DNA from 2 places in the Variovorax sp. GW822-FHT04A09 genome. Region 2 is predicted to be linked to the other one. Evidence: riboswitches for the same ligand, from Rfam matches in the RefSeq annotation. Region 2 holds a riboswitch; the other holds the start of a gene.
What was found. A riboswitch is a leader RNA that binds a small molecule or an ion and turns the genes downstream of it on or off. The one in region 2 is predicted to bind glycine.
Positions count from the first base shown of each region.

Region 1: linked by a shared signal. The riboswitch ahead of gcvT (glycine cleavage system aminomethyltransferase GcvT) and the one ahead of AC1RLW_RS27755 (D-amino acid dehydrogenase) in region 2 are both predicted to bind glycine.

Region 1 covers NZ_JBXAMV010000001.1:1,684,169-1,698,955, forward strand. The annotation lists gene AC1RLW_RS07575 (electron transfer flavoprotein-ubiquinone oxidoreductase) at 1-1,144, shown strand, start outside; gene AC1RLW_RS07580 (hypothetical protein) at 1,201-2,262, opposite strand; gene denD (D-erythronate dehydrogenase) at 2,328-3,344, shown strand; gene AC1RLW_RS07590 (TRAP transporter substrate-binding protein) at 3,400-4,374, shown strand; gene AC1RLW_RS07595 (TRAP transporter small permease) at 4,455-4,967, shown strand; gene AC1RLW_RS07600 (TRAP transporter large permease) at 4,978-6,270, shown strand; gene AC1RLW_RS07605 (AraC family transcriptional regulator) at 6,308-7,087, opposite strand; gene AC1RLW_RS07610 (MFS transporter) at 7,196-8,386, shown strand; gene AC1RLW_RS07615 (L,D-transpeptidase Cds6 family protein) at 8,630-9,112, shown strand; gene AC1RLW_RS07620 (hypothetical protein) at 9,209-9,745, shown strand; glycine riboswitch at 9,777-9,867, shown strand; glycine riboswitch at 9,880-9,984, shown strand; gene gcvT (glycine cleavage system aminomethyltransferase GcvT) at 10,032-11,204, shown strand; gene gcvH (glycine cleavage system protein GcvH) at 11,276-11,647, shown strand; gene gcvP (aminomethyl-transferring glycine dehydrogenase) at 11,705-14,614, shown strand; gene AC1RLW_RS07640 (hypothetical protein) at 14,646-14,787, opposite strand, start outside.
Region 2 covers NZ_JBXAMV010000007.1:96,685-111,471, reverse strand. The annotation lists gene rfbG (CDP-glucose 4,6-dehydratase) at 1-578, opposite strand, end outside; gene rfbF (glucose-1-phosphate cytidylyltransferase) at 563-1,333, opposite strand; gene AC1RLW_RS27795 (hypothetical protein) at 1,372-2,733, opposite strand; gene AC1RLW_RS27790 (FkbM family methyltransferase) at 2,811-4,088, opposite strand; gene AC1RLW_RS27785 (hypothetical protein) at 4,140-5,168, opposite strand; gene AC1RLW_RS27780 (glycosyltransferase family protein) at 5,161-6,771, opposite strand; gene rfbC (dTDP-4-dehydrorhamnose 3,5-epimerase) at 6,868-7,416, opposite strand; gene rfbA (glucose-1-phosphate thymidylyltransferase RfbA) at 7,413-8,300, opposite strand; gene rfbD (dTDP-4-dehydrorhamnose reductase) at 8,340-9,230, opposite strand; gene rfbB (dTDP-glucose 4,6-dehydratase) at 9,227-10,306, opposite strand; glycine riboswitch at 10,424-10,514, shown strand; glycine riboswitch at 10,559-10,665, shown strand; gene AC1RLW_RS27755 (D-amino acid dehydrogenase) at 10,757-12,064, shown strand; gene AC1RLW_RS27750 (RtcB family protein) at 12,084-13,499, opposite strand; gene AC1RLW_RS27745 (FIST signal transduction protein) at 13,714-14,787, opposite strand, start outside.

The DNA of each region.
Region 1 (14,787 bases), on a different contig from region 2:
GCTGGGCAAGTACACGGTGTTCGCCGAAGGCGCGCGCGGCCACCTGGGCCGCCAGCTCATCGCCAAATTCAAGCTCGACGAAGGCCGCGACCCGCAGACCTACGGCCTGGGCGTCAAGGAAGTCTGGGAAATCGATCCCAAGCGCCACCAGCCCGGCTTCGTGCTGCACACGGCCGGCTGGCCGATGGACAACAACACCTACGGCGGCGCGTTCCTCTATCACATGGAGGACAACAAGGTCACGATGGGCTTCATCACGGGCCTGGACTACAGCAACCCGTACCTGAGCCCGTTCGAGGAAATGCAGCGCTGGAAGCTGCACCCCAACATCCGCTGGTACCTCGAGGGCGACGAAGCCAAGGGCATCAAGCCCGCCAAGCGCATCGGCTACGGCGCGCGCGCCATCACGGCCGGCGGCCTGATGTCGCTGCCCAAGACGGTGTTCCCGGGCGGCGCGCTGGTCGGCTGCGAGGCCGGCTACCTGAACGTGAGCCGCATCAAGGGCAGCCACGCCGCCATCAAGACCGGCATGCTGTGCGCCGAAGCCGCCTTCGACGCCGTCATGGCCGGCCGCCAGCACGACGAGCTCACGGCCTACCCGGCCGCGTTCGAGAAGAGCTGGCTCTACACCGAGCTGAACAAGGCGCGCAACTTCAAGGCCTGGTTCAAGAAGGGCCTGGGCATCGCGACGGTCATGAACGGCGTCGAGCAGTGGCTGCTCAAGGGCCACATCCCATGGACCCTGCGCCGCAACAAGCCCGACCACCAGTACCTGAAGCCGGCCGCCGAGTGCAAGCCCATCGTCTATCCGAAGCCGGACGGCAAGCTCACCTTCGACCGCCTCTCCAGCGTGTTCATCAGCAACACGAACCATGAAGAGCAGCAACCCGCCCACCTGACGCTGAAGGATGCGTCGGTGCCGGTCAACGTCAACCTCGCCAAGTTCGCCGGCCCCGAAAGCCGCTACTGCCCGGCCGGCGTGTACGAGTTCGTGCCCGACGAAGCCAGCGCCGGCAAGGAGCGCCTGCAGATCAACGCGCAGAACTGCGTGCACTGCAAGACCTGCGACATCAAGGACCCGACGCAGAACATCGTCTGGGTCACGCCCGAAGGCGGCGGCGGTCCGAACTACGTGGGCATGTAAGGCGCCCCTCAAGACACATCAGAAAGCCCTCTTCGGAGGGCTTTTTTCATGGCGCTTCAGGCGAGGTACGCGGCGACCTCGTCGGGCGTGAGGAAGTGCACCAGCGACACCTGCGGGTTCTGCTCGGCGTGCAGCACGTGGGTGAACCCGGTCCAGCCGCGCGCGGGCTTGTCGTCCGTCTCCAGCGCGACGAGCACCAGCCGCCCCTGCCGGCGCGCGTTCTCGCGCAGCGTGCCTTCGCCCCAGGACCACGCCATGCGGTCCACCAGCTCGCCCTGGGCGAAGGCCGTCGCCTGCAGCCAGAGGAAGGCGGCGGCATCGCTGTCCGCGTCGCGACGCGTGCGCGGCGGCTGCCGGATGCCCAGCGTCTGGGCGCGCGTTTCCATCAGGTCCTGCAGCAGCGAGAAGGCGTGGAAGTTGTTGTTGATGCCCTGTGCGCGAACGACCATGCCCGCGCGCGACGCCGGCAGCAGGACCACCAGCTCGTCCTCGTACGACAGCTGGGCCGCGGCGCGCAGGAAGTGCAAAGCCTCGAAGGGCAGCGAGTCGTTGGCGTACATCGCCTCGACGTGCGCGAGCAGGCCTGCGTCCGCCACCAGCGACTGGTGGTTGCGCACATCGCGCACCACCATGGTCATGAGCGGCAGCACCAGCAGGTCGACCGCGCGCTGCAGCGCATCGACCTCGAAACGCGCCTGCGGCGACAGTGCCGCGAGCGCCGCTTCGGCGGCCTGCCAGGCGGCGAGTTCTGCCTCGTCCTGCGGTTCTTCGTCGTCCTCATCGGGTTCGTACGGCTGCGCCGCGCAGTAAGGCGCCAGCGACGCCAGCAGGCGCCCCGCCAGCTGCCGCACGGCGTCGAACATGAGCTGCGGATCGGCACCGTTCTCGACCAGCGCGCCGCCGAACACCGCCAGCAACGCGGCCCGGTGCGGATGCAGGTCGCCGATCTGCGCGACGGCGGCCCGCAGCACCTCGTCCTTCGCCGAGCCCTCCACCACCTCGAAGTAGAGCCCACGGACCTCCGGCCGCTTGAAGAAGGAAGCCTGGGTGTCGAGGTCGGCGTCCTGCAGCACAGGCAAACGCAGGGTGGCGAGGAGATCGGGAGGCAGCATGGGCATGCGCAAATTGTGCGATACCACCGACGCTATCCTCGCGACACAAGGACACAAGGAGACAGGACCCCATGCACATCGTCATCACCGGCGGCGCCGGCTTTCTCGGCGCGCGCCTGGCGCGCACCCTCCTGGCCCTGGGCCAGCTCTCGCTCGCCGGCGCGCCCGCCCGCGACATCGCACGCATCACGCTGGTCGACCGCGCCCCGCCGCCGCCCGACCTCGCGGCCAACCCGCGCATCGCGGCCGCCACCGGCGACCTCAACGCCCAGCTGGCCGACGACGGCGCCACCTTCTGGCGCGAGGCCGACGCGGTGTTCCACCTGGCGGCCGCCGTCAGCGGCGAATGCGAGGCCGACTTCGACCTGGGCATGCGCAGCAACTTCGCCGCCACGCACGGCCTGCTCGAGAAGCTGCGCGCGCTCGGCACGCGCCCGGTGCTGGTGTTCTCCAGCTCGCTCGCCGTGTTCGGCGATTCGCCCGAACAGCCGTTGCCCGCGCTCATCGACGACCACACGCTGCCCACGCCGCAGACCAGCTACGGCATCCAGAAATTCATCGGCGAGCAGCTGGTGGCCGACTACACGCGCAAGGGCTTCGTGCAGGGGCGCAGCGTGCGCCTCATGACGGTGAGCGTGCGCCCCGGCCTGCCCAACGGCGCGGCCTCGGGCTTCTTCAGCGGCATGATCCGCGAGCCGCTCGCCGGCCTGCGCGCAGCCTGCCCGGTGCCCGACGAGACGCCCGTGGCCATCGCCTCGCCGGCCCGGACCATCGAAGGCATCGTGCGCGCCGCCGAAGCCAGCGACGCCGACTGGGGCCCGCGCACCGCGCTCAACCTGCCCTCGCTGGCCACCACCGTGGGCGAAATGGCCGCCGCGCTCGAACGCGTGGCCGGCCGCGCCGCCACCGACCTGCTCGACCGCACACCCGACGCCGCCATCCGCCGCATCGTGAAAACCTGGCCCGGGCGCTTCGACACGCCGCGCGCGCGGGCCCTCGGGCTCACGGCCGACGAGAGCTTCGACGCGGTGATCCGCGCCTACGTCCGTGAAAGTCCCGACGCGGTCAAACTGGTTATTGGTGCATAGTCATTTCCTGACCTGCGCCTGACGCGCTTTCGACCCCCAACTCCCCGGAGACACCATGAAATTCGGCCACATCGCCGCCGCCTGCCTTTCGCTCGCCCTGGGCACCGCCGCCTTCGCGCAGCAACCCACCGTTCTCAAGATCGGCTATGCGACGTCCAAGGAATCGCATTACGGCGTGGGCTCCACCGTGTTCTGCGAAGAGGTCGAGAAGAACACCCAGAACCGCTTCAAGTGCCAGCACTTCGCCAACTCGGCGCTGGGCGGCGAGCGCGAGCAGATCGAAGCGATCCAGCTCGGCACGCAAGACCTGCTGAACACCTCGACCGGCCCCGTGGGCAACTTCGTGCCCGAGGTCAAGATCGTCGACATCCCCTTCCTGTTCCGCGACTACGACCATGCCCGCAAGGTCATGGACGGCCCCATCGGCCAGGACATCCTGACCAAGTTCCCGAGCAAGGGCATCATCGCGCTGGCCTGGACGGAAAACGGCTTTCGCCACATGACGAACAGCAAGCGCGACATCGTCAAGCCCACCGACGCGGCCGGCCTGAAGATGCGCACCATGGAAAACAAGGTGCACATGGACGGCTACCGCACCTTCGGCATCCTGCCCACGCCGATGGCCTTCCCGGAACTGTTCGGCGCGCTGCAGCAAGGCACGGTCGACGGCCAGGAAAACCCGATTCCCGTGATCCTGTCCTCGAAGTTCTCGCAGGTGCAAAAGCACCTGTCGCTCACGGGCCACGTCTACTCGCCGGCGCTGCTGCTGCTGTCGCCCAAGGTGTGGAACAAGCTCTCGGACGCCGACAAGAAGGTGTTCACCGAAGCGGCGAAGAAGGCCTCGATCGCACAGCGCAAGAAGGTCAACGACGACGAGAACAACGGCATCGCCCAGCTTGAGAAAGACGGCATGAAGGTCACGCGCACCGTCGACGGCGCGGCCTTCCGCGAAGCCCTGAAGCCGGCCTACGTGGGCTACGCCAAGGAATTTGGCGCCGACAACATCAAGAAGATCACGGACGTCAAGTAAGACCGCTCCGATCCGACCGCGCCCGGCCCGCCTCAGTGTGCCGGGCGCTTCGCATTTCCGACACCACAGAGAACCACAACGTGCAAGCCTTCGAGCGCTACTTTCTCGCCGCCAACCGGTGGGCGCTGATCCTCCTGCTGGCGGCCATGTCCGTCATCATCTTCACCAACGTCGTGCTGCGCTACACCACGAACCAGTCGATCGAATGGGCCGAAGAGGTGTCGCGCCACATGATGATCTGGCTCACCTTCCTGGGCGCCGGACCGGTGCTGCGCTACGGCGGCCACATCGCCGTCGAGAACCTGCAGGACGCCCTGCCCCGGCCCGCGGCCGTGGCGGTGCGCATCGTGGTGGCCGGGCTGCTGTTCGCCTTCTTCGGCTTCATGGTCTGGTACGGCTGGCTCTACATGGAACGCACGATGTTCCAGCTCACCGCCGTGACGCAGATTCCGTTCGCCTACATCTACAGCGCGATGCTGATCGGCGGCGTGCTGCTGATCGTGCACTGGCTGCTGGTGGTGCGCGGCTACGTGCTGAACCGCGAGTTCGCGTCGGACGCGCATTTCGACGCCAACGCGTCGGCCTCGCTGTAAGGAGAAGACCATGGATGCCAGCATTGTCCTGATCGTCTCCGCCTGCGTGTTCCTGGCCATCGGCGTGCCCGTGGCCTTCGCGCTCGGCCTGGCCACGGCCGCCACCCTGATCCTCGCGGAAAGCTACCCGCTGATGGTGCTGCTGAAGGAAACCTTCACCGGCATCGACAGCTTTCCGCTGATGGCCGTGCCCTTCTTCATCCTGGCCGCCGAGCTCATGAGCGGCGGCTCGCTCACCGAGGTGCTGCTGCGCTTTGCGGGCCAGTTCGTCGGCCACCGCCGCGGCGGGCTGGGCTACACCAACGTGGTGTCGCTGACCTTCTTCTCGGGCATCTCGGGCTCGGCGCTGGCCGACGCGGCCGGCCCCGGCTCGATGCTCATCAAGATGATGGACAAGGCCGGCTACGACCGCTCGTACGCGGCGGCGCTGACGGCCTCCACGGCCATCGTGGGGCCGATCATTCCGCCCTCGATCATCATGATCATCTACGCGCTGCAGGACGAGACCGTGTCGGTCGGCCAGCTGTTCGTGGCCGGCATCGTGCCGGGCATCCTGATCGCGGTGGCGATGTGCGTGGTGAACTTCTACGTCTCGAAGAAGCGCAACTACAAGGGCGACGGCCAGACGCCGCCGCTGCGCGAGATCCTCGTCACGACGTGGAAGGCGATTCCCGCGATCCTGCTGCCGGTGGTGATCCTGGGCGGCATGCGCGCCGGCTGGTTCACGCCCACCGAGGCTTCGGTGGTGGCGGTGTTCTACGCGCTGGTGTGCGGCAAGTTCATCTACCGCACGCTCGAGTGGAAGATGCTGCCCGACATCCTGTCGCGCTCGGCCCTGCTGTCGGCGTCGGTGCTGATCATCATCGGGCTGTCGGCCTCGTTCGCCTGGGTGCTGACCATCGAGGGCATTCCGCAGCAGATGGCCGAATGGCTCATCAGCATGAACCTCTCGCCGTGGATGTTCCTGATCATCGTCAACGTGTTCCTGCTCTTGTTCGGCATCTTCATCGAGCCGCTGCCGGGCGTGATGGTGCTGGCGCCGATCCTTGCGCCCGTGGCGATCAAGCTGGGCGTCGATCCGGTGCACTTCGCGATGATCGTGATCTTCAACCTCACGCTGGGCATGATCACGCCGCCGGTGGGCGGGCTGCTGTTCGTCACCTGCAACGTGTCGAAGGTGCCGATGTCGGCGCTGGTGAAGGAGCTGGTGCCCTTCCTGTGGGCGCACGGCGCGGTGCTGATGCTGCTGACCTTCGTGCCGATGCTGAGCACCTGGCTGCCGCGCGCGCTCGGGTTCAAGTAGCGGCGCAGGCCGCTCCCGCCCCCCGCCTTCACCCGCCTCAGGCCGGCGGGTGCAGGTACTGGCTCGGCGGCATGCCGAGCGTGCGGCGGAACATCGCGGTGAAGGCGCTCGGGCTCTCGTAGCCGTGCGCCAGCGCCACCTCCAGGATCGACGCGCCCGCGGCCAGCCGCGGCAGGCTCAGGAGCAGCCGCGCCTGGCGGCACCACGCGCCGAAGGTCATGCCGGTCTCGCGTTCGAACAACCGGGCCAGCGTGCGCGCGTTCATGTGCAGCCGCACGGCCCAGCCGTCGAGCGTGGCGGGCTGCGCGGGGTCGCGGATCAGCGCCTCGCACAGCGCGGCCAGGCGTGCGTGGCGCGGCATCGGCACATGCAGCGACAACGCGGGCGCGGCCTCGATCTCGTCGAGGATCAGCTCCATCACGCGCTCGTCGCGCCCGCCCGGCGGGTAGTCCAGCGGCAGCGACACGGCCGCCACGATCAGCTCGCGCAACAGCGCACCCACATGGATCACGCGGCACTCGGCCCCCAGGTCGGCGCGCGTGCCGGGCTCGACGAAGACGGTGCGCATCTTCACCTCGCCCGCCATGCGTATCTGGTGCGTCATGCCCGGCGGCACCCAGACGCCGCGCCCCGGCGGCACCACCCAGCTGCCGGCCGCCGCGCCGACCATCATCACGCCCGAGATCGCATGGATGAGCTGCCCGCGCCGGTGCGCATGCGGCGGAATGAAGGCGTCGCCCGCCGGATCGGTGGCCAGCACGGCCACCGCGCGCGGGGTCGATTCGCCCTCGTCGGGGCGCAGATTCAGTTTGTCCATTTCACGACGATGTTTGCACATTCGTAGCAAGAACATCTTTCCGTGTCTTCCTACGATGGCTTTTCCTCCCTTTTTCTCAAACCGGACATCGAAGAAAGAAGCCATCGCATGAACACGCGCCGACTCGGGCTGCTCACCGGCACCCATGCCGTCAACGACCTCTACCAGGGCCTCGTGCCCGCGCTGCTGCCCTTCATGGTGCTGGAGCGCGGCTACAGCTACACGGCCGTGAGCGGCCTGATGCTGGCGGCCACCGGGCTGTCGAGCGTGGTGCAGCCGCTGTTCGGTCTGTATGCCGACCGCCACCCGCGCGCCTGGCTGGTGCCCGTGGGCTTCCTGGTGGCGGCGCTGGGCGTGGTGCTGGCGGGCCTGAGCCAGAGCTACCTGCTGACCTGGATCGCGGTCGCGCTGTGCGGGCTGGGCATCGCGGCCTACCACCCGCCCGCCACCGTGGCCGCGCGCGCGGCCGGCGGCGCCTCGCAGAAGGCGATGAGCGTGTTCTCGGTGGGCGGCACCATCGGCGCCTCGTTCGCGCCCGTGCTGGCGGCCACGGTGGTCGGCGGCGGCAGCCTGTCGCGCAGCTATCTGCTGGGCATTCCCGCGGTGGCGATGGGCGTGGTGTGGGTCGCGGCCAATGCGCGGCGCAGCGCAGCCGCCCACCACGCGGCCACGGCGGCGCGCGCCGCGCAGGCCCGCGCCCAGGTGCTGAAGCCGCACAACGACTGGCGCGCCTTCAGCCTGCTGGTCGCGACCATCGTGGGCTGGTCGATCCCCTACGTCACGGTGCTGTCGATGCTCTCGCTGCGCATCACGCGCGACCTGCACGGCAGCACCTTCCAGGGCGCCGCGGCGCTCACCGCCTTCACCGCCGCAGGGGCCGTGGGCACGCTGGCCGGCGGCTGGCTCGGCGACCGCATCGGGCGCATGGGCACGATCCGCTGCGGCTACCTGCTCGCGCTGCCGGCCATGGCGGGCCTCGTGCTCGCCTCCACGCCCGGCGCGGCGCTGGCCTGCACCGCGTGGCTCGGCATGAGCATGTTCCTGCCCTTCGCCGCGCAGGTGACGCTCGCGCAGGACTACCTGCCGCGCAACCCGGCCACCGCCAGCGGCATCACGCTCGGTCTTGCGCTCTCGGTCGGCGGGCTGGTGTCGCCGCTGTTCGGCCTGCTGTCGGATGCGCGCGGGCTCGGCGTGACGCTCACGGTGGTGTTGTGCGTGCTGTGCGTCGCGACCGTGCTGGCCTTGCGGCTGCGCAACCGCACGGTGCAGGTGATGGCGGGCGAGGCTGCGGCGGCCTGAGCTCTGCCCCGCGCACCCGGTGCACAGGGCACCGGGTGCTTCCCGCAGCGAAATCAAGGAGGAGCCGAAGGCGGGGGACATTCGCGGAGGGAAGTACCCGGTGTCCTGTGCACGCGCCCTGAACCACGGACCACCGAAATCCGTGGGCGATTCAACGCCGCACGCCTCCTCTTTCACTGCCAGAATCGACGCAAGCTTCGACGTCGAGCCTGACAGACAAGAAGAAGGAAAGAGAAGGACGCCATGCACCGAATCGTCGCCCAGGGCAGCAGCCTTGTCGCTGCCGGCTTGCTGGCCACCGCCGGTATCGCGGCCACACCGGCCGCCGCGCCCGTTGCAGCCGTTGCACCAGCAGCCGCCCCCGCCAATCCCACCAATCCCGTCACCCACCTCGCCGAAGTGGAAAGCGCCGTGCGCGCCTGGGCCGCCGCCTGGTCCGCGCGCGACGTGGAGCGCTACCTCGCGGCCTACGCGAGCGACTTCACCCCCGCGCGCGGCCAGACCCGCGAGCGCTGGGAGGCCGACCGGCGCGCCCGCATCACGGGCAAGTCGCGCATCAGCGTGGGCATCGAGGGGCTGGTGATCAGCGTTCAGGGCACCTCGGCCAGCGCGCAGTTCCGGCAGGTCTACAGCGCCGACGCGCTCACCGAGACCGACCGCAAGACCCTCGAGCTGCAGCGCGTGGGCCCGCGCTGGCTGATCCGCAAGGAGAGCGCGGGCAACTGACGCGCGCCGCCTTGTCCCTGTAAGGCAAATGGTTCACGAAGATGTCACCACTTGCAACGATGCTGCAGCCTTCGACCTCCGAAAGCTGTGGCCGCCATGTTCCCCACCAAGACCGAGAAGGCACGCGACGAACTCCAGGCCGGGCAGCGCACGCTCAGCCAGCGTGAGCGCGCCCTGCTGCTCATGGCCGACGGCCGGCGCTCGCTGACCGACTTCAGCCCGCTGTTCCCCAGCCGCGTCGAGGCCGAGCAGGCGATCCAGGGGCTGATGCAGCGCGGCTACCTGCAGGTTGCGCGGCCGGTCGCGCCACCGCCTGCACCGGCCCCCACGCCCGTCCCCGCCGCCGAGCCGATCCAGGTCGCCACCTCGGCCGACAGCTTCGACGGCAAGCGCTCGCTGGCCACCACGCGCATGTTCCTGTTCGACATCTGCGAGCGCATGTTCGTGCGCCGCGACCCGCGCTTCGCCAACCAGATGCGCGACGCCCTGCGCGAGGCCCGCGACCGCGAGGCCATGCTGACCATCGCCGCGCTGATGCTCTCCGAGATCGAGAAGGCCGCCGGCCCCGAGCGCGCCGACTCGCTGCGCGAGCGCATCGACAAGCTGCTGCCGCCGGCGGAAACCGTGCACTGAGCCGCCAGCCCCGGCCCCGCGATCCACTACACTCGCCGGGTCAGGAGAGAGCCCCGCGCGACGGGGCCGCCGAAGGCGCAGGGGTTCCCCGAACGCTCAGGCAAAAGGACTGACAAGACGCCGGCAACCACCGGCGTTTCCTTGCTGGAGAGAGGCCGTGGCATTGCATGCGGCCCACCGAAGGAGCAAACCCCGATCGTGGGGCGAATCTCTCAGGTAAAGCGGACAGCAGGGGTGGCCCGTGGCGTTGCAGCCATGGATTTCGACTGCCCCTTTGGAGTGCCCCGTGGCCGCTTCCTCCGCTTCCGACGCCCAACTTCTCAAGACCCCGCTGTACGACCTCCACGTGGAGCTCGGCGCCCGCATGGTGCCCTTCGCCGGCTATTCCATGCCCGTGCAGTACCCCGCCGGCCTCATGGCCGAGCACAAGCACACGCGCGATGCGGCCGGCCTGTTCGACATCTCGCACATGGGCCAGCTGCGCCTCGTCGGCCCCGATGCCGCCGCCGCGTTCGAAACCCTGATGCCCGTCGACGTGGTCGATCTGCCCGCCGGCAAGCAGCGCTACGGCCTGCTGCTGAACGACGAGGGCGGCATCCTCGACGACCTGATGTTCTTCAACGAAGGCAATGGCTCGCTCTTCGTGATCGTGAACGGCGCCTGCAAGGTGGCCGACATCGCCCACATCCAGGCCAGGATCGGCGCGCGCTGCCAGGTGCAGCCCCTGCCCGACCACGCGCTGCTGGCGCTGCAGGGTCCGCAGGCCGCCGCCACGCTGGCGCGCCTGTCGCCCGGCATCGAGCGCTTCGTGTTCATGACCGGCGGCGCGGTGCAGATCGGCGGCATCGCGGCCTTCGTCACCCGCAGCGGCTACACCGGCGAAGACGGCTTCGAGATCTCGGTGGCCGCCAAGGATGCCGACGCCCTCGCCCGCCTGCTGCTCGCGCAGCCCGAGGTGAAGCCCGTCGGCCTGGGCGCGCGCAACTCGCTGCGGCTCGAAGCCGGCCTGTGCCTGTACGGCAACGACATCGACACCACCACCACCCCGGTCGAAGCCTCGCTCAACTGGGCGATCCAGAAGGTGCGTCGCGCGGGCGGTGCGCGCGAAGGCGGTTTTCCGGGCGCGGCCAAGGTGCTGGCCCAGCTGGCCGCCGTCGCCTCGGGCGCGGCCGGCCACACCGACCACAAGACGCTCACGCGCAAACGCGTCGGCCTCGTGGCACTGGAACGCATCCCGGTGCGCGACGGTACGCTGCTGCAGTCGCTCGAAGGCCACGACATCGGCGCCGTCACCAGCGGCCTGCTCGGCCCCACAGCCGACCGCTGCGTGGCCATGGGCTACGTAGCCGCCGCCTTCGCCGAGCCCGGCACGCGCGTGCAGGCCATCGTGCGCGGCAAGCCGGTGCCGATGGAGGTCTCGACCATGCCCTTCGTTCCGACGCGCTACTACCGCGGCTGACCGACACTGAACCCCGCAGACCCGGCTAGGCTCTGCACCCCGATTCCATTTTTTCCACGAGGAGTTTTTTCATGAGCATCAAATACACCAAGGACCACGAATGGGTGGCGGCCGAAGGCGGCGCCGCCACCGTCGGCATCACCGTGCATGCGCAGGACGCGCTGGGCGACGTGGTGTTCGTCGACCTGCCTGAAGTGGGCAAGACCTTCGCGCAGGGCGAAGTCGCCGGTGTGGTCGAGTCGGTGAAGGCCGCCGCCGATGTGTTCATGCCCGTGTCGGGCGAGATCACCGAAGTGAACGAAGCGCTGCGCGCCGACCCGTCGCTGGCCAACAGCGACCCGCTGGCCGCCGGCTGGTTCTTCAAGGTCAAGCTGAGCGAGCCCGCGCAGCTCGACGCCCTGCTCGACGCCGCCAGCTACGACAAGTTCGCCGCCGAATCCTGATCCGCTGAACAGCAGCTTCCTCGCACCTTCGTTCCTTCTCCCCGAGCCTTCACCGCCATGCCGATTCCCGCCCTTCCCTCTTTGCAAGAACTAGAGAACGCCGAAGAATTCCTCGCCCGCCACATCGGCATCGATGCGGCGGACGAGGCGCGCATGCTGCCGGTGATCGGCTCGGAAACGCGCGCGGAGCTCATCGACGGCATCGTGCCCGCAGCCATCCGCCGCGCCCGGCCGATGCGCCTGCCCGCGCCGGTCACGGAGGCCGACGCGCTGGCCGAGCTGAAGACGCTGGCGTCGAAGAACAAGGTGTTCAAGAGCTTCATCGGCCAGGGCTATTACGGCACGCACACGCCGGGCGTGATCCTGCGCAACATCCTGGAGAACCCCGCCTGGTACACCGCCTACACGCCCTACCAGGCCGAGATCTCGCAGGGCCGCATGGAAGCCCTGCTCAACTTCCAGACGATGGTGTGCGACCTCACGGGCATGGCCATCGCCAACGCCTCGATGCTCGACGAGGCCACGGCCGCCGCCGAGGCCATGACGCTCGCCAAGCGCAGCGTGAAGAGCAAGAGCAACGTGTTCCTCGTGTCGGGCGACTGCCATCCGCAGACCATCGAAGTCATCAAGACGCGCGCCGCGCCGCTGGGCATCGAGGTCAAGGTGAGCACCGTGTCGGAAACGCTGCCGCACCTGATGGTGAGCGGCGAGTTCTTCGGCGTGCTCGCGCAGTACCCCGCCACCACCGGCCACGTGCACGACCTGCGCCCGCTCGCGGGCCACGCACACCAGTGCGACGCCGCCTTCATCGTCGCGGCCGACCTGCTGGCGCTGACGCTGCTGGTCGCCCCCGGCGAGTTCGATGCCGACATCGTCTGCGGCACCACGCAGCGCTTCGGCATGCCGCTGTGCAACGGCGGCCCGCATGCCGCCTACCTCGCCTGCCGCGATTCGTTCAAGCGCTCGCTGCCCGGCCGCCTCGTCGGCGTGAGCGTCGACACGCACGGCCAGCCGGCCTACCGCCTCGCGCTGCAGACGCGCGAGCAGCACATCCGCCGCGAGAAGGCCACCTCGAACATCTGCACCGCGCAGGTGCTGCCGGCCGTGGTCGCCAGCATGTACGCCGTGTACCACGGCCCCGACGGCCTCACGCGCATCGCGCAGCGCGTGGCCGTGCTCACCGCCATCCTCGCCAAGGGCCTGTCGCAGATGGGCCGCGAGCCGGTGAACACCACCGCCTTCGACTCGCTGACGATCCGCACCGGCGACGACACGGCCGCGATCATCGAACGCGCGCAGGCCGGCGGCGTCAACCTGCGCCAGCGCCTGCAGCAGCACCTGGGCATCTCGCTGGACGAAACCACCACGCGCGCCGACATCGAGACCCTGTGGGCCCTGTTCGTGCCCGCCGGCACCGCGATGCCGCGCTTCGACGAGCTGGCCGCCAGCACCACGCCGCTGATTCCCGAGGACCTGCGTCGCACCAGCGCCTTCCTCACGCACCCGGTGTTCAACACCCACAAGAGCGAAACGGCGATGCTGCGCTACATCCGCAGCCTGTCGGACAAGGACCTCGCGCTCGACCGCAGCATGATCCCGCTGGGCAGCTGCACCATGAAGCTCAACGCAACCAGCGAGATGATCCCCATCACCTGGCCCGAGTTCGCCAACATCCACCCCTTCGCGCCCGCCGACCAGCTGCAGGGCTACGCCCAGCTCGACGCGCAGCTGCGCGCCTGGCTGTGCGAGGCCACCGGCTACGCGGGCATCAGCCTGCAGCCCAACGCGGGTTCGCAGGGCGAGTACGCGGGCCTGCTGGCCATCAAGTCCTTCCATGAAGCCAAGGGCCAGGGCCACCGCAACATCTGCCTGATTCCCTCCTCGGCCCACGGCACCAACCCGGCCAGCGCCCAGATGGTGGGCCTGCAGGTGGTGGTGACGGCCTGCGACGCGCAGGGCAACGTCGACATGGACGACCTCAAGCGCGCCTGCGAGAAGCACAGCGCCCACCTGGCCGCCGTGATGATCACCTACCCCAGCACGCACGGTGTGTTCGAAACGCGCGTGAAGGAACTGTGCGAGCTCGTGCATGAGCACGGCGGCCGCGTGTACGTCGACGGCGCCAACATGAACGCGCTGGTCGGCGTGGCCGCGCCGGGCGAGTTCGGCGGCGACGTGAGCCACCTGAACCTGCACAAGACCTTCTGCATTCCGCACGGCGGCGGCGGCCCGGGCGTCGGTCCGGTCTGCGTGGTCGAGGACCTCGTGCCGTACCTGCCGGGCCATGCCACGGCCGGCGTGCCCTCGAACGGCGTGGGCGCCGTGTCGGCCGCGCCGCTGGGCAATGCGGCCGTGCTGCCGATCAGCTGGATGTACTGCCGCATGATGGGCGCCAAGGGCCTGCAGGCCGCGACCGAAACGGCCATCCTGAGCGCCAACTACATCAGCGCGCGCCTGAAGGACCACTACCCCACGCTGTACGCGAGCCCCAACGGGCACGTCGCGCACGAGTGCATCCTGGACCTGCGCCCGCTCAAGGACACCAGCGGCGTCACCGCCGAAGACGTGGCCAAGCGCCTGATCGACTACGGCTTCCACGCGCCCACGCTGAGCTTCCCCGTGCCCGGCACGCTGATGGTGGAGCCCACCGAAAGCGAACCGCTGGCCGAGCTCGACCGCTTCGTCGACGCGATGATCGCCATCCGCGGCGAGATCCGCCGCGTGGAAGAAGGCGTCTGGTCGAAGGACGACAACCCGCTCAAGCACGCGCCGCACACCGCCGCGAGCCTGCTCGGCACGGAGTGGAGCCACCCGTACTCGCGCGAACTCGGCGCGTTCCCGCTGGCCGAACTCAAGCAGGCCAAGTACTGGCCGCCGATCGGGCGCGTCGACAACGTCTACGGCGACCGCAACCTGTTCTGCAGCTGCGTGCCGGTGGGCGAGTACCAGGAAACCGAAGAGGCCTGACGAAGGCGAGGCGGCGCCAGCCGCCCGCCATTCAGCCTTCGCGGCGGTACATCGCCCACTTCACGGTGAGCAGGTCCGCGGCGATCTTCGCGGCGTTCACGCCCACGTAGGTTTCGGACGGATCGAAGGCGAAGGCCGCCTGGTAGCGCTTGATGTGCGCGTAGTCCCGATCG
Region 2 (14,787 bases):
GCCAACGCAACACCGTGCTGAGCGTAGCGATCCTTATTGAAGAATGACGAGCGATATGACGACGAAATCAGCTCCGCGCATCCTTTGCTGTTGCTGTAAGGGTCATAGCCCCCCATGGGCTCGTTCTCCCGATAGCCCCACGGCCATTCGCGATTTTCGTAGCACTTGTCGCTGGTGACGACCACGACCGAACGTACCGACTTGCTGGAACGAACTGCTTCCAGCAAGTTGACAGTTCCCATGACGTTGGTCGAGTAGGTCTCAACAGGATCTGCATAGGAACGCCGCACAAGCGGTTGAGCGGCGAGATGGAACACCACTTCAGGAGCGCATGCCGCCATCGCGCCCCGCAGCCGCTCCAGGTCTCGGATGTCATTGACGATGGACTCAACCGACCCTGACGATGCCGTCAACGAGTGAAGGCTTGGCTCATACGCCGGCGCCAACGCGTAGCCGGTCACCACAGCACCCTGTTTGGCGAGCCACAAAGCCAGCCACCCGCCTTTGAAGCCGGTATGCCCGGTCAGGAATACGCGCCTGCCCGTCCAAAAGGAATTGGTCATCACCACGTCTTCCATGGTGCTTTTCCACTTTGCCAGAGTTCTTCCAAATGCATCTTGTCGCGCAGCGTATCCATTGGCTGCCAGAACCCATCGTGCTTGTAGGCGCCAAGTTGCGACTCTTTCGCCAAGCGCTCTAAAGGTTCGCGCTCCCAGATCGTCTGGTCGTCGGTGATGTAGTCGATCGTCGAAGGCGAAAGGACGAAGAAGCCTCCGTTGATATGTCCGCCATCGCCTTTGGGCTTCTCCTGAAATGCCTTGACCTTGTGGTCCTGCAATTCCAACGCGCCAAAACGGCCGGGAGGGAGCGTTGCGGTCAACGTGGCCTTCAACTTGTTGGCCCGATGGAATTTGACAAGCTCGGTAATATCGATATCGCTGACACCGTCGCCATAGGTGAAGCAGAAATCATCCTCCCCGTCCAAGTGCGCAGCAACACGTTTGAGGCGCCCCCCCGTCATGGTTTCGTCTCCCGTGTCTACGAGCGTTACCTTCCAAGGCTCTGCATAGCGCTGATGAACGTGCATTTCATTGCGCTCCATGTCAAAAGTGACATCGGACATATGCAAGAAGTAGTTCGCAAAATACTCCTTGATGACATACCCCTTGTAGCCACAGCAAATGATGAAATCGCGAATTCCATGAGTGGAATATATTTTCATGATATGCCAAAGCACAGGCTTCCCGCCAATTTCAATCATTGGCTTTGGCTTCAGATGCGTTTCCTCGGAGATTCTAGTCCCCAGTCCCCCAGCCAATATTACAGCTTTCATTTTATTTTCAATCAAAACCAATTAAAGAAAAATCGATTTCAGGCAGTCAAGGCAGCAGACCGTTTTTGCCAAATCTTTTCAACATAGCCTGCGCCCACAAAAACAATACTAACCAGGGTGCCGCAAATACTCCAGAAGTTGTATCTCAAATCTCCTGCCGGGGTAATGAAGTACATCGGCGCCAAGTAGAGAAGCGCACTAAAAAGAGTCACAGCAGCCTCTGTTCGATAGCGAAAATCCTTCTGCAAAAAGGCTGAGGCCAACGCCAAAAATCCAATCAAATAATAAATCCAAGCCCGATCCACGAAGCTTTGTTTAAAAAAAACAACATAATTCACAAAAACCGGAGTCAATCGATTGGGCAACTGCACGATTCCAAATTTATTCTGATCAACATTTGGATGAGTGACGTAAAAAATCTCATGATCATGAAATCCTACATATTCGGAAAAAATCGCAAGCCGGTGTTTCAAATAGGCCCCAGGGTTTTTCTTAATTGCGCCCAACCACTGCTGTGTCAACCCATCTAGTTCGCTGGATATGCGCTTCTCCGAATCGTTATTACTAGTGATGTTCAGGTGACGTGCGTCATAGATTTTCTTTAGGTACTCCGGTGCTACTGGAAGGCCGGAGTTGTCCTTCAAAAAGCTTTCTCCAGAAAATGCCGAAATCCCAACCAGATCATGTCGCATGATGCTCATCATGTTGGTGTTTTTCTCAAGTCGGACAAACTCCGGAAACCGAAAACTATTTATCACCCAAACCAACGAAAACAGAATCAAGAGAAATGCAAAAGCAGACAAGCAATACTTCACAAAAGAAGCCCGAACACCACGTCCGTTCTCGCGCAGGGAAAAAGCGTATACAAGGATGGCTAGTGCGCCGCTTGCAGCGTTGAATCTATAGGCCATTCCGCAAAACAAGAAAACAACCCCAGCAGCAAGAAGTCCACTTCTTTTTGCTCCAATCTCTAGTTTTGATGCCGCAAACATCAAAGCGAAACTGAGCATATAGAACGCCGCGACGGCCACATCTTTCCAAACTACCAGCATTGTTCCGGTGAGAGGCGGAAGCAATGCAAAAGTTGCAAGAATTACCAATCGAATAGGCCATGGCCAACCAATATTCTTGAGTATCCAAGCGAATGACAGCAATAATGTTCCATTCTGAAATAGCTGCATCAACGTCGGGCCTGGCCAAACCCAATCGAAGACTCGCCAAACATAGCTACCAAAGGGCGGATACTGAGAACCTTCAACACCCTCCCTGGCCTGGCGAAGTGCCTCGACGGAGTCGAAGGACATAAATCCCGGATTGGAAGCTATGCTGAACAGTACCGTCACTGCGAGCGCGAAAAGAAAAACGACTGTCGAGCCAAACTTCTCAGGATTTTTTTTCACGACTGCGAATTTTTTATGTGGTAGAACTCAAGAAAACCCAACGCTCGCCTGATGAACAAAATTCATTCAGGAATTGATTATTTCGCAGGCTTGAGTATTCGATACGTATGGGCCAGCAAGAATCGCAACGCACGTTTTATCTTTGGGTGTGCCGATAAAAACCCCCGAATGCGGGAACCAGTGCGCCAGTATGTGCTTTGCTCAATGGCATTCAGCCTGCCCAGTTCGATCCTCTGATGCTCGACGACCGATTCAAACTGCTTGGCGACCGCAAGAACCGCCTCCAGCGATCGCATCTTATTTTCAGCGTCAGCGCGACGCCTATCGCTGTCATCGAGCATCGTTTGCGTCGATTGAAGTTCACTTCTTAAACTCGCGACTTCCTGTCGGAGCTCATGAAAAGTAGGGCCAGGCGGGCGGGCGGGTTTCGCTAGAAAATCGTCGAACTCCTGCCGCAATGCAGCGTGCGCGGCCTCTGCCACCAAGGCCGTCGGGGAGGCGTCTTTCCATTCGGCTCTTCCCCATCGCGGCGTCTGCCATAGTGCAATCCGAAGATCCTCGCGGGAGGAAATATTTTTGAGAATGCAATTGTGCTCAACCAACAAGGGCGAGAGCGATGGGGTATTGCCGCGACTCGCCCACAATCCTGATTCGTAAGCCCATGGAAATATCTGCGCTTGTTCTCCATGGAAGTTGTTCGGTGCGAATGCGGGAAACGCAAAATAGTGAACGGTCAGCCCGGCTGAAATTAAAAGTTCAACCAAATCAAGGACGACAGGTTCCTCATTGCATTCGAGCCAAAAAGCAGGGCCGCCCGGAAGAAGAAGTGAGCGATCGGCGTCGAGTATCGAATACTCAAGCCCCTCGACATCCATTTTGATGAGATCAAAGCCGCCATGCTCTCGGTAAATATCCGATAGCCTGACGAAACTTGTCTTGGAAACCAACTCGACGCGCGTCTGATCGGTAGTGCTGGCGAACGACAGCGACCCGAGGTTGCTCTCGTCATATCGCCCCGCTAACTCTCGCCCGTCAGGAACAACAGCGGCCTCAATCACGGAGGCCGGAACGCGGACCAAGCTTTCCACATTTTTACGCAATGCCTGTGCCGCCACTGGATTGGCCTCGACAAACGCAAGAGCCGAAACCTCGGCTTCAGCCGTCAGGCCTATGCCAAAAGTCCCAACAAACGACCCAACATCCAGAACACGCACCGGACCACTTGGCAATGCGTTCGCGACGAAACGCACCTCGTCGTGCGCCCATTCGCCGTACGCGGAAAGAAAACGTCCGATCAAGTCATCTGCTGCTTCCGGCACGCAAAGCGACCCGTACCGCGTATCAAGAGATTTCATAAAGACCGACGCTTTAAAAAAAAGAAAAAATCAGCGAGGCAAGCTGTTTTTTTAAACATGATTGCTCTCGTACCAGCTCCGAAAAGTATCAGCGCCAACCCCAAAAGGATCCGGATACAGGCTATGAATTTCGGGACTATTGCGCCAAAAAATTCGATGAGAACGCGGCACCGCAACTCCGTCGTCATAATGGCTATACCGCCACCACCCGGTCGGCAACCCCTTGACCGCATGATGAATTAGTCGAGAGCGGTACCAGCGAAGGAGCTCAAAAACCTCAGACCGCCCCTTTGAATACAAATCCAATTGCTCCTCACCCACGGAATTCACTTTGGTGAAATGAAAAAATCTGAGCAATGCATTTCCCGCGTAGACATTCCCAGTCCCATCAATCGAAATTGGACGGTTGCTAATATTCCAGCTGGCTACGTTGTAACCAGGATCTCTCAACACTGCGACATTGTCGAAAAGTGCTGGAGCCAAATCACACCAACGCTGATCGGTGAACAGCCCATTGGGAATATCGTCGTGGCAAAACTCTCGGAGCCGCTCCGCCCACCAGTTTGCAAAGAGATGACCGTCCGGGCAGTTTCTCACTGCAACAAACCCGAGGTTATAGACTCCGTGCTTCAAGCAGGAAATTTCGTTACCTATCACACCGGTCCGAGTGCGTTCGGGTGTCAAGAGATGAGGCGTCAGAACAACTGCTCGGCTTTCAAGTAAATTTTCAACGTGAGTCAAAGGGGAAAACAAAGCGATATCGGGATCAATATACAAGACCCTATCGGCTCCACTCGCCAAGATTCTTTGAAGCATCGGCCCCTTGACTGCCGTACACAACTCGACTACGTCATGTCCAAAAATCCACGGATGATGGCTCGGGACATCGAGTTCATAAACCCGCACCACATGGTCAAAATCTTCATCGTCAAGATTGAATTCAAAACCCTCCGGCTCCTGATCCGAAAGGCACAGCCACAAAGTCCAATCCGGATGATGCTTTCGAATCGTTTCAGCAAGTACGCGTGCGCGATCCAGATAGCTGAACGAAATACTTGTATAGCAATGGGTACTAGACAAAGGAAACCTCTTTCAATAGCAAGTCCGCAGTACCTCTTGAGCGAAGGAGTTGGCCTCTTGTGAGCTTTTCATTGGCTCGCTGCACAATTTCTCCCGTCATGAACAACGCCCTTAGCTCAATTTCTGTAGCGACGCCCATACCTCTCTTTTTGTCAGCAGCGACCACTGCTGGCCACACATTTCCGGCATCTTTTCGAGCGACCACAAATGCCCCGGCAGCAAGGGCTTCGAGGGTGATGAAGGAAAAGGTCTCATAACAGCTCGACCAATTTATCACCACATCGATTTCATACTCGAGAACTGCCTCGATCATTGCATCGAGATTACTAGGCTTGACCTCGACCAGCACTTCTGTCAACCCATCCAATTCAGTTTTTCCGAATCCGAGGCGAAAAAATTCATAGCGCTCATCTTCGGCATGGCGTTCGACAATCTTCTTGAAAGTCGCCCAACCTTTATGCGGGGCTGCAGCCCCCAGATGAGCAACACGCAAAGGTCTGCGCTGAGTATTGCGGGAGGGAATACCCAATTCGACGCGCGCCAAAGGAAGAATCAAGGCCTTGGAATGGGGGAAATCACCCCTGCTTTTCCAAAAATTCAACGCCGTTTCAGAGGGTGCCAAGACAATCGGTTGAAGCTCATCGAACAAACGCCTTAAATTTTCGAGATGAAGGCGTCTATCGCCCCCCTCGCAGCAGACCATACACGCCGAAGACTCGACCGAAGGCGCGTTGCAAAATGCAATGTCGTTACGTAGCAAAAATGGGTTGGTGCAAAGACTGAAAAAATCATGCACCCATAACTTGGGAGTTCCGGCTGTGCAGACTCGAGACAGTTTGGCCACCGTTTCCACGGAAAAACCCATCAAATGATGAATCACTAGATCCAAGGACTTTTTGCACTCATTTGCAGCCAGAGGCAACGAAGTCAATAAATCGCCCAGCTTGACAACACCCTCGCGCTTACCGTTCAAAGTCAGTACGAGAAAAGTGGCGTTTTCGTCAGCCGCATCAGCAAGAAATGGCAACGGGAACGCAGGGCAAAGGTGCACATAGATCCAGCCAGCCTCGGCAAGCACTCCTTGTTCAATGGCGATCGCAGTCTGGACTCCGCCAACGCTTTTTAAATATTGATCATGACTCATGGAAATGATCACAGCGCCTGCATTCTTCTGGAATGCCGAAAAAAGGAGTTGCTGGACAGACTCTCTGTCGAGCGGCGAATCAATGTCGGCAACTGGGGTCCAACCGGCTGCCCGTATTCGCGCAGGGCGAGCGGCCAGAACAATATCTTTTCCGCTTTCAACGGCGCGTCGCGGGGGAACGGCGGCGCGCCCTTCTTTCGCACCATAAACTGCGTAGTGATTCAGTGGATTCAGATCCCCGGCCGCGACATCGGGATATGCGCGAAGATAAAATTTGGTATCGAACGATGGACTAGGGTTTCGACCTTCGCGCCAGCCATGGGAAGAGTAATGCTCAAGGGGGTCCAATCCCGCCGCCGCAACGTCCGGATATTTCGCCAAATAAAAATCGGCATCGAACAATGCTGATGCCGCAATTTTTTCCAATGACCAGTCAGGATTCGGCACGATCTTCCTCATTTAACACAACCCTTCAAATCGATCCTGATGAAAGCCATCGACTCACCTGGCTAAAGCCATTTTTCCGCATCGGCTGCTGGGCCGACAAGGCAACATTCATTCAAATAGAGCAGCTTCTGCAAAACTGGACCCTTGCTGATCCTTTTGAGATAACAAAGGGTTCAACCCGGCGACAGGCCATTGGATATTCAAATCGGCGTCATTCCATACGATGCATTTTTCGTGGGAAGGCGCATAGTATTCCGTTGTCTTGTACAAAAAATCTGCCGACTCACTCAAGACAAGAAATCCGTGCGCAAAGCCTGCTGGCACCCAGAATTGCTTTTGATTTTGCTCACTGAGCTCCACACCGACCCATCGACCGAACGTTGGGGACGATTTGCGGATATCTACAGCCACGTCATAGACCGTGCCGCGCGTTACCCGCACCAACTTTCCTTGCGGTTGCTGAATCTGATAATGAAGCCCGCGCAGCACGCCTTTTGCAGACCGTGAATGGTTGTCTTGCACGAAGGAAACATGTTCTCCCACGGCGGCGTCAAATGCGGCCTGATTGAAGCTCTCGAAGAAGAAGCCGCGCGCATCGCCGAAGACCTTCGGCTCGATGATCAAAACGTCGGGGATCTCGGTTTGGATGGCCTTCACGAGCGCACCTCTTCGGCCAGCAAGTGGTTCAGGTACTTGCCATAGCCGTTCTTCTGCAACGGTGCAGCAAGCTTTTCGAGCTGCGCGCGGTCAATGAAGCCATTGCGCCAAGCAATCTCTTCAGGACACGCGATCTTCAGCCCTTGCCGATGTTCCAGCGTCGCGATGAACTGCCCCGCTTCGAGCAGGCTTTCGTGCGTGCCGGTATCCAGCCACGCATAGCCGCGCTGCATGATCTGCACATTCAGCTGGTTGAGGTCCAGATAGGCTTGGTTGACAGCGGTGATTTCCAGTTCGCCACGCGAGCTGGGCTTCACGGCCTTCGCGATGTCGACCACCTGGTTGTCATAGAAGTACAGACCGGTCACGGCGTAACTGCTCTTGGGCTTGACGGGCTTCTCTTCGATGCTGCTGGCCTTGCCGTGGGCGTCGAAGGCCACCACACCGTAGCGCTCCGGGTCATGCACGTGGTACGCGAACACGGTCGCACCGCTTTGCTTCGCATCAGCGTCCGACAGCAGATGGGCAAAGTCATGCCCATAGAAGATGTTGTCCCCCAGCACCAGCGCACTCGGCGAATTCCCCACGAACTTGTCGCCAATGATGAACGCCTGCGCCAGGCCATCGGGACTCGGCTGCACCGCGTACTGCAGGTTGATGCCCCATTGGCTGCCGTCGCCCAGCAGCTGCTGGAAGCGCGGCGTGTCCTGCGGCGTGCTGATGATCAGGATGTCGCGCATGCCGCCGAGCATCAGGGTGCTCAGCGGGTAATAGATCATGGGCTTGTCGTACACCGGCAGCAGTTGCTTGCTCATGGCGAGCGTGGCCGGGTGCAGGCGGGTGCCGGAGCCACCGGCAAGGATGATGCCTTTGCGTTGCGTCATGGGAGTCTTCTTCTGTGAGGGGCAGGAAAAATCAGTCGGTCAGAGCGTCTCGCGCAGCATGCGTGCCACGCCTTCCTGCCAAGGCGGCAGGCGCAGGCCGAAGGTGGTCTGCAGCTTGGTGGTGTCGAGCCGCGAGTTGTGCGGCCGCTTCGCGGGCGTCGGAAAGGCGCTGGTGGGCACGGCCTCCACGGCCTGCGGGCCGGCCTTGAGTTCGACGCCGGCCTGCTGCGCCATCTCGAGCACGAAGCGCGCGTAGCCGTGCCACGTGGTCTCGCCGCCGGCGATGGCGTGGTACAGCCCGGCCTTGGTCGGGTCTTGCAAGGTGGCGCGGATGGCGTGCGCGGTGATGTCGGCCAGCAACTCAGCCCCGGTGGGGGCGCCGAACTGGTCGTCGATGACCGTGAGCTTGTCGCGCTCCTTGGCCAGGCGCAGCATGGTCTTGGCGAAGTTGCCGCCGCGTGCGGCGTACACCCAGCTGGTGCGAAAGATCAGGTGCTTCGCGCAATGCTGCGCCACCAGCTGCTCGCCTTCGAGCTTGGTCTGGCCGTACACGCTGAGCGGGCCGGTCGCGTCGTCTTCTTTCCAGGGGCGGGTGCCGCTGCCGTCGAAGACGTAGTCGGTGGAGTAATGCACCATCAGCGCGCCGATCTGCTGCGCGGCCTCGGCCACCACGCCGGGCGAGGTGGCGTTGAGCTTGCGCGCGAAGTCGGGCTCGCTCTCGGCCTTGTCGACGGCGGTGTGCGCGGCGGCATTGACGATGACGTCGGGGCGCACCGCCAGCACCGTGGCGGCCAGCTGCTCGGGGCGGCTGAAGTCGGCGTGGAAGTCGGTGCTGTCGAAGTCCAGTGCGACCACTTCGCCGAGCGGCGCGAGGCTGCGCTGCAGCTCCCAGCCGACCTGTCCACCTTTGCCGAGCAGCAGCAACTTCATGCGGAAGCCTTTGCGGGTGCGGCGTCGTACTGCTTCTCGACCCATTCGCGGTACGCGCCGCTTTGCACGTTGCGCACCCACTCGCCGTTGGCGAGGTACCACTCGACGGTCTTGCGGATGCCGGTATCGAAGGTCTCGGCGGGCTTCCAGCCAAGCTCGGCCTCGAGCTTGCGTGCATCGATGGCGTAGCGGCGGTCGTGGCCCGGGCGGTCCGTGACGTAGGTGATCTGTTCCTTGTACGGCTTTCCGTCGGCGCGGGGGCTCAGCTCGTCGAGCAGCGCGCACACGGTGTTGACGATCTCGATGTTGGGCTTCTCGTTCCAGCCGCCGACGTTGTAGGTCTCACCGAGCTTGCCGGCCTCGAGCACGCGGCGGATGGCGCTGCAGTGATCCTTCACGTAGAGCCAGTCGCGCACCTGCATGCCGTCGCCGTACACGGGCAGGTTCTTGCCGGCCAGTGCGTTGACGATCATCAGCGGGATCAGCTTCTCGGGGAAGTGGAACGGGCCGTAGTTGTTCGAGCAGTTGGTGGTGACCACCGGCAGGCCGTAGGTGTGGTGCCAGGCGCGCACGAGGTGGTCGCTGGCGGCCTTGCTGGCCGAGTACGGGCTGTTGGGCTCGTACTTGTTCTCTTCGGTAAAGGCCGGGTCGGTCTTGGAGAGCGAGCCGTAGACCTCGTCGGTCGACACATGCAGGAAGCGGAAGGCCGCCTTCTGGTCGGCCGGCAGGGCGTTCCAGTAACCGCGCACCGATTCGAGCAGGCGGAAGGTGCCGAGCACGTTGGTCTGCACGAAGTCTTCCGGGCCGTGGATCGAGCGATCCACATGCGATTCCGCGGCAAAGTTCACAACGGCACGGGGTTTGTGCTCGGCCAGCAGGCGATCGAGCAGCGCGCTGTCGCCGATGTCGCCCTGCACGAAGACGTGGTTCGCGTTGCCCTTGAGCGACGCGAGGGTCTCGAGGTTGCCCGCATAGGTCAGCTTGTCGAGGTTCACGACGGGCTCGTTGCCCTGCGCGATCCAGTCGAGCACGAAATTGGCGCCAATGAAGCCTGCGCCGCCGGTAACCAGGATCATGAGGTCCCCACCTGTAGAAAAAAGTTTGCTTTACCAAAAATCAACATTCAATTATCCCATCGGTGTGAAGTGCCGATGTACAGGGCTTGGCCGGCTTGCGGGGCCCGCCTACAATCGCCAACAATTGCAGGAGAGCGGGCCTCCACGGAGGCCCTACCGAAGGCGCAAACTCCCATAAACGCTCAGGTCGGCCCGACGAAATTCCAGGCAACGCCCAGGAACTTCGGCAAGGGGTCAGTACTGCACTCATCGATACAGCCGTCTGGAGAGCCGCCACGCCATGTGGCGCACCGAAGGAGCAAACCCGCTGCGGGTGCAGCAGGGTGAATCTCTCAGGTACCGAGGACAGGGGGAGCGGCAACTTGGACATCGGTCGTCCGGTTGCTTGCTATTTTTTCAATAGCACTCCACGCCCGCCGTTCAAGCGCTGCAAACTCAAAGGTACTTGCAATGCGTGTGATCGTTCTTGGCGCCGGCCTGCTCGGCGTGACTTCGGCCTACTACCTCCAGCAACTCGGCCACGAGGTGACCGTGATCGACCGGCAGGCCACCCCGGCCGCCGAAACCAGCTTCGCCAACGGCGGCCAGATCTCGGTCAGCCATGCCGAACCCTGGGCCAATCCGAGTGCGCCGCTGAAGGTGCTGCAATGGCTCGGCAAGGAAGATGCCCCGCTGCTGTTTCGCATCCGCGCCGACATGCGCCAATGGCTCTGGGGCCTGCAGTTCCTGCGCGAATGCACCCCCACGCGCACCCGCCACAACATCGAACAGATCGTTCGTCTCGGTACATACAGCCGGGAAATGTTGCAGCAATTGCGTCGAGACACCGGCCTGAGCTATGACCAGCGCACGCAAGGCATCCTGCACTTCTACACGACGCAAAAAGAATTCGACGGCGCCCTCAAGCCCGCCGAGCAGATGCGTGCCCTGGGCTGCGAGCGGCTGGTCATCTCCGCCGACGAGGCCATCAGGATCGAACCCGCCCTCGCCCACATCCGCCCGCAACTCGCCGGCGCCACCTACACCGCCGAAGACGAGTCGGGCGACGCCAACCGCTTCGCGCGCGAGCTCGTGAAGCTGGCCGAGGCGGCCGGCGTGAAGTTCCTCATGAGCCACACGGTGACTGCGCTGCGCGAAGCCGGCGGCAGCATCGACCACGTCGAGGCGACCGACAACGAAGGCCGCTTCCAGCGCATCCGTGGCGACGCCTTCGTGCTTGCGATGGGTTCGCTGAGCCCGCTGTACGCCGCGCCGCTGGGCATCCGCCTGCCGATCTACCCGGCCAAGGGCTACTCGGTGACGCTGCCCGTGAAGGACGCGTCGAAGGCGCACCAGGTCTCGCTCACCGACGACGAATACAAGCTGGTGTTCTCGCGCTACACCTCCGAGTCGGGCGACCGCCTGCGCATCGCCGGCACGGCCGAACTCAACGGCTACGACCGCGACCTGAACCGCGTGCGCTGCGAAGCCATCGTGCGGCGCGTCGAGGAGCTCTTCCCCGGCGCCGGCGACACCGAGCGCGCGCAGTTCTGGACTGGCCTGCGCCCGGCCACGCCGAGCAACGTGCCGCTGATCGGCAAGACCAAGCTGCCGAACCTGTTCCTCAACACCGGCCACGGCACGCTCGGCTGGACGCACGCCTGCGGCTCGGGCAAGTCGATCGCGCGCATCGTGAGCGGGCTGGCGCCCGAGGTCGACTTCGCGTTCGCCGGCATGCCGGCACCCGCGCCGCGCGCCGTGCAGCCCGCACTGGGTTGACGCGGCACCTGCCCTCGGGTCACGCCTTGAACGTGACCCAGGGCTTGAGCCGCACGGCGCAGCGGATGAGCCCCGCGCTTTCCTGCGCCTCGATCACCGCGCCGATCGGCTTGTAGGCCTGCGGCGCCTCCTCGATGCGGCGCTCTTCGCGCAGCGTCACGCATTGCCAGCTGGCATCGGCGTCGTCGGGTGCGGGCCGCATCGCGCGCACTTCCTGCCGCCGCATGCGCCGGCCGGCACCATGGCTGCACGACCACAGCCAGTCTTCATGCCCCAGCCCGGTCGCAAGGTACGAGTGATCGCCCATCGACCCAGGAATCAGCGCCAGGTCGCCCGCGTGCGCCGGCGTCGCGCCCTTGCGATGGATGTTCATGCCGTGCTCGCGGAGCACCACGTTGTGCGGCACGTCGACCACCATCGTCGACGCCGTGGCGCCGAGCAATTCGGCGAAGTCCTTGCGCACCAGCTCGGCCAGCACGACGCGATTGGCCCACGCATAGCGCGCGGCCACGCCCATGGCTTCCAGGTACTCCTGCGCCAGCGGCCCGGCCAGCCCGTACAGCCCGCTCTTCGGATGGCGCAGGCCCTGCGGCCACTCGGCCCGCGCGCGGTCCATCCAGCGGCCGCCGACATGGAACCCGATGTCGCGCGAGCCGCTGTGGATCATCACCACGACCTCGCCCGCCTTGAGCCCCGCGCGGTAGGCCGCGTGCCGGTCCATCACCTGGTCGACCACCTGCAGCTCGACGAAGTGGTTGCCGCTGCCCGGCGTGCCCAGGCACGGATCGCGGAACACCTCGTGGCGCGCGCCGGTGTAGGCCGACGGTGCGTGCCGCGACTGCCCGCCGAAGCTCGCCAGGCCGATGCACGCGCCAATCTCGGCCCGCAGCCGGTCGCGGTCGCAGGCCGCCCAGAGCCCCTCGTTGCGCACGGCGTCCAGGAACGCGGCCGGCCCGTCGTCGAACAGCGCGCGAAACGCCGCCGTGTGCACCGGCACGTCGCGCCCGTTGTCGAGCAGGCTGCGCGTGAGCCGCGCGAGCAGCTGCGTCTTGTGCGGCGCCACCTGGTCCAGCGTGAGGCCGGTGGTCAGCAGGCGCATGCCGCAGTTGATGTCGGTGCCGACCGCGGCGGGAATCACGAAGTCGCCATCGGTGGCGACGACGCTGCCCACCGGCGCGACCGAGCCCGGATGGAAGTCCGGCGTCGCGCAGGCCTTGCACACGCCGTGCGCGCCGTCGGGCGAGCGCACGCTGGCGAAGGCCAGCAGCTGGTTCACGGCTTTTTCTTCCAGCGGCAGGCTCTGCGGCAGAAGCACGGTCGCCTGCGCGGCTTCGTTGCGCAGGTGATAGATGCCATCGCGGTAGTCGACGGCGATGTTCGCGCGCGAAAAGGCGCGCTGGAGTCTCGAAAAATGACTATTGGTAGGGCTGCCCATGGCTGCAATTCCATTCGGGGAAACCGTGTCGGTTTCCGGGCCCCGTCACATCGCGTGGCGGGGCGAAAGAGATCGACCGCGTGCCTCGGGGCGCGCGGATCACTCTTTCTTGCAGCAGCAGAGATTCAAGAAAGCGGGCGGATTCTATCGACGCGAAGCGCTTGCGAAAACAACGCGCAGGCGCGCGCGTCGTTTTTTCCCGTCAGTCAGCCAGTCAGTCCGGCGCGGTGAACACCGTCAGCACGCCGGTGTAGCCGTACAGGTGATGGCGCGCGATCTCGCCGGCGGCGAAGAAGCCGACCAGCGGCACGTCGCCCAGCGCATGCCGCACGATCTGCAATTCGGCGCCCGGTGCGCCGAAGTGCGGGCCGCCGCGCCCCGAGCAGCTCACGTACACCGCGCCCGCGATGCGCCGCGCGGGATGCGGCGCGGCCTCGGCCTCGCCCGCCGCCACGGCGCGCGCGGTGGCCAGCGTCTGCTCTTCGGGCTCGAGCTCTTCGCGGATCTCGGCGCAGATGCGCATCAGGTCGGCGCGCGCCGCCTGCGCGTTGCGGCGGCAGAAACTCAGCCGCATGCCGGCCTCGGCGTTGTCGGCAATGGCGATGCCGCGCCGCGTCGGGTCGAGGCCGATGATGTGGCGCACCAGCACGTCGGCGCCCAGGTCGCCGGTGCGGCGGATGCCGTCGCTGCCCGCGTCGGCCAGGCCGACCAGCGTGTTGCGCACGGCGTCGATGGCCTCCTGCGGCCGGTCCAGCGACACCTGTAGGTCGGCCAGCAGCACGTCGAGCGCCGGCTCGCCGTCGAGCGACAGCAGGAGGTTGCCGTCGGCCTCGGTGATCTCGCGCTCGCGCGCGCCGCCCGTGCGCAGCGGCTGGCAGCCCTGCGTGACGCGCGACACCAGCCGCACGCCCTCGCCGAACACCACGCCCGACAGGCCGCCCGAGAACACGCCGCCCGCGGCCCCATGGCCGCGGATGTTGCCGTTGCCGCCGACCGCGAACTGCAGCGCCCCGCCGCGGCCGGACGAGAGCCCGCCGAACAGGTAGCCGGTGTCGGTGCGCCCCGCCATCTCGCCGATGAGCTCGCCCAGGTCGGGCGTGGCCGGGTCGGCGTGCACGAGCGCGGTGTGCGCCTCGAAGCCGCTCATTTCGGAACTGCCCAGCGGCGCCACGCCCGAGAACACGCGGTACTGGTCGCTGGGCAGCGCGCACAGCATCAGGCTCAGGCCGGGCTCGTCGAAGTACTCGGCGTTGTTGGCCGACACGCCGATGCCGACGGTGCCCGACCA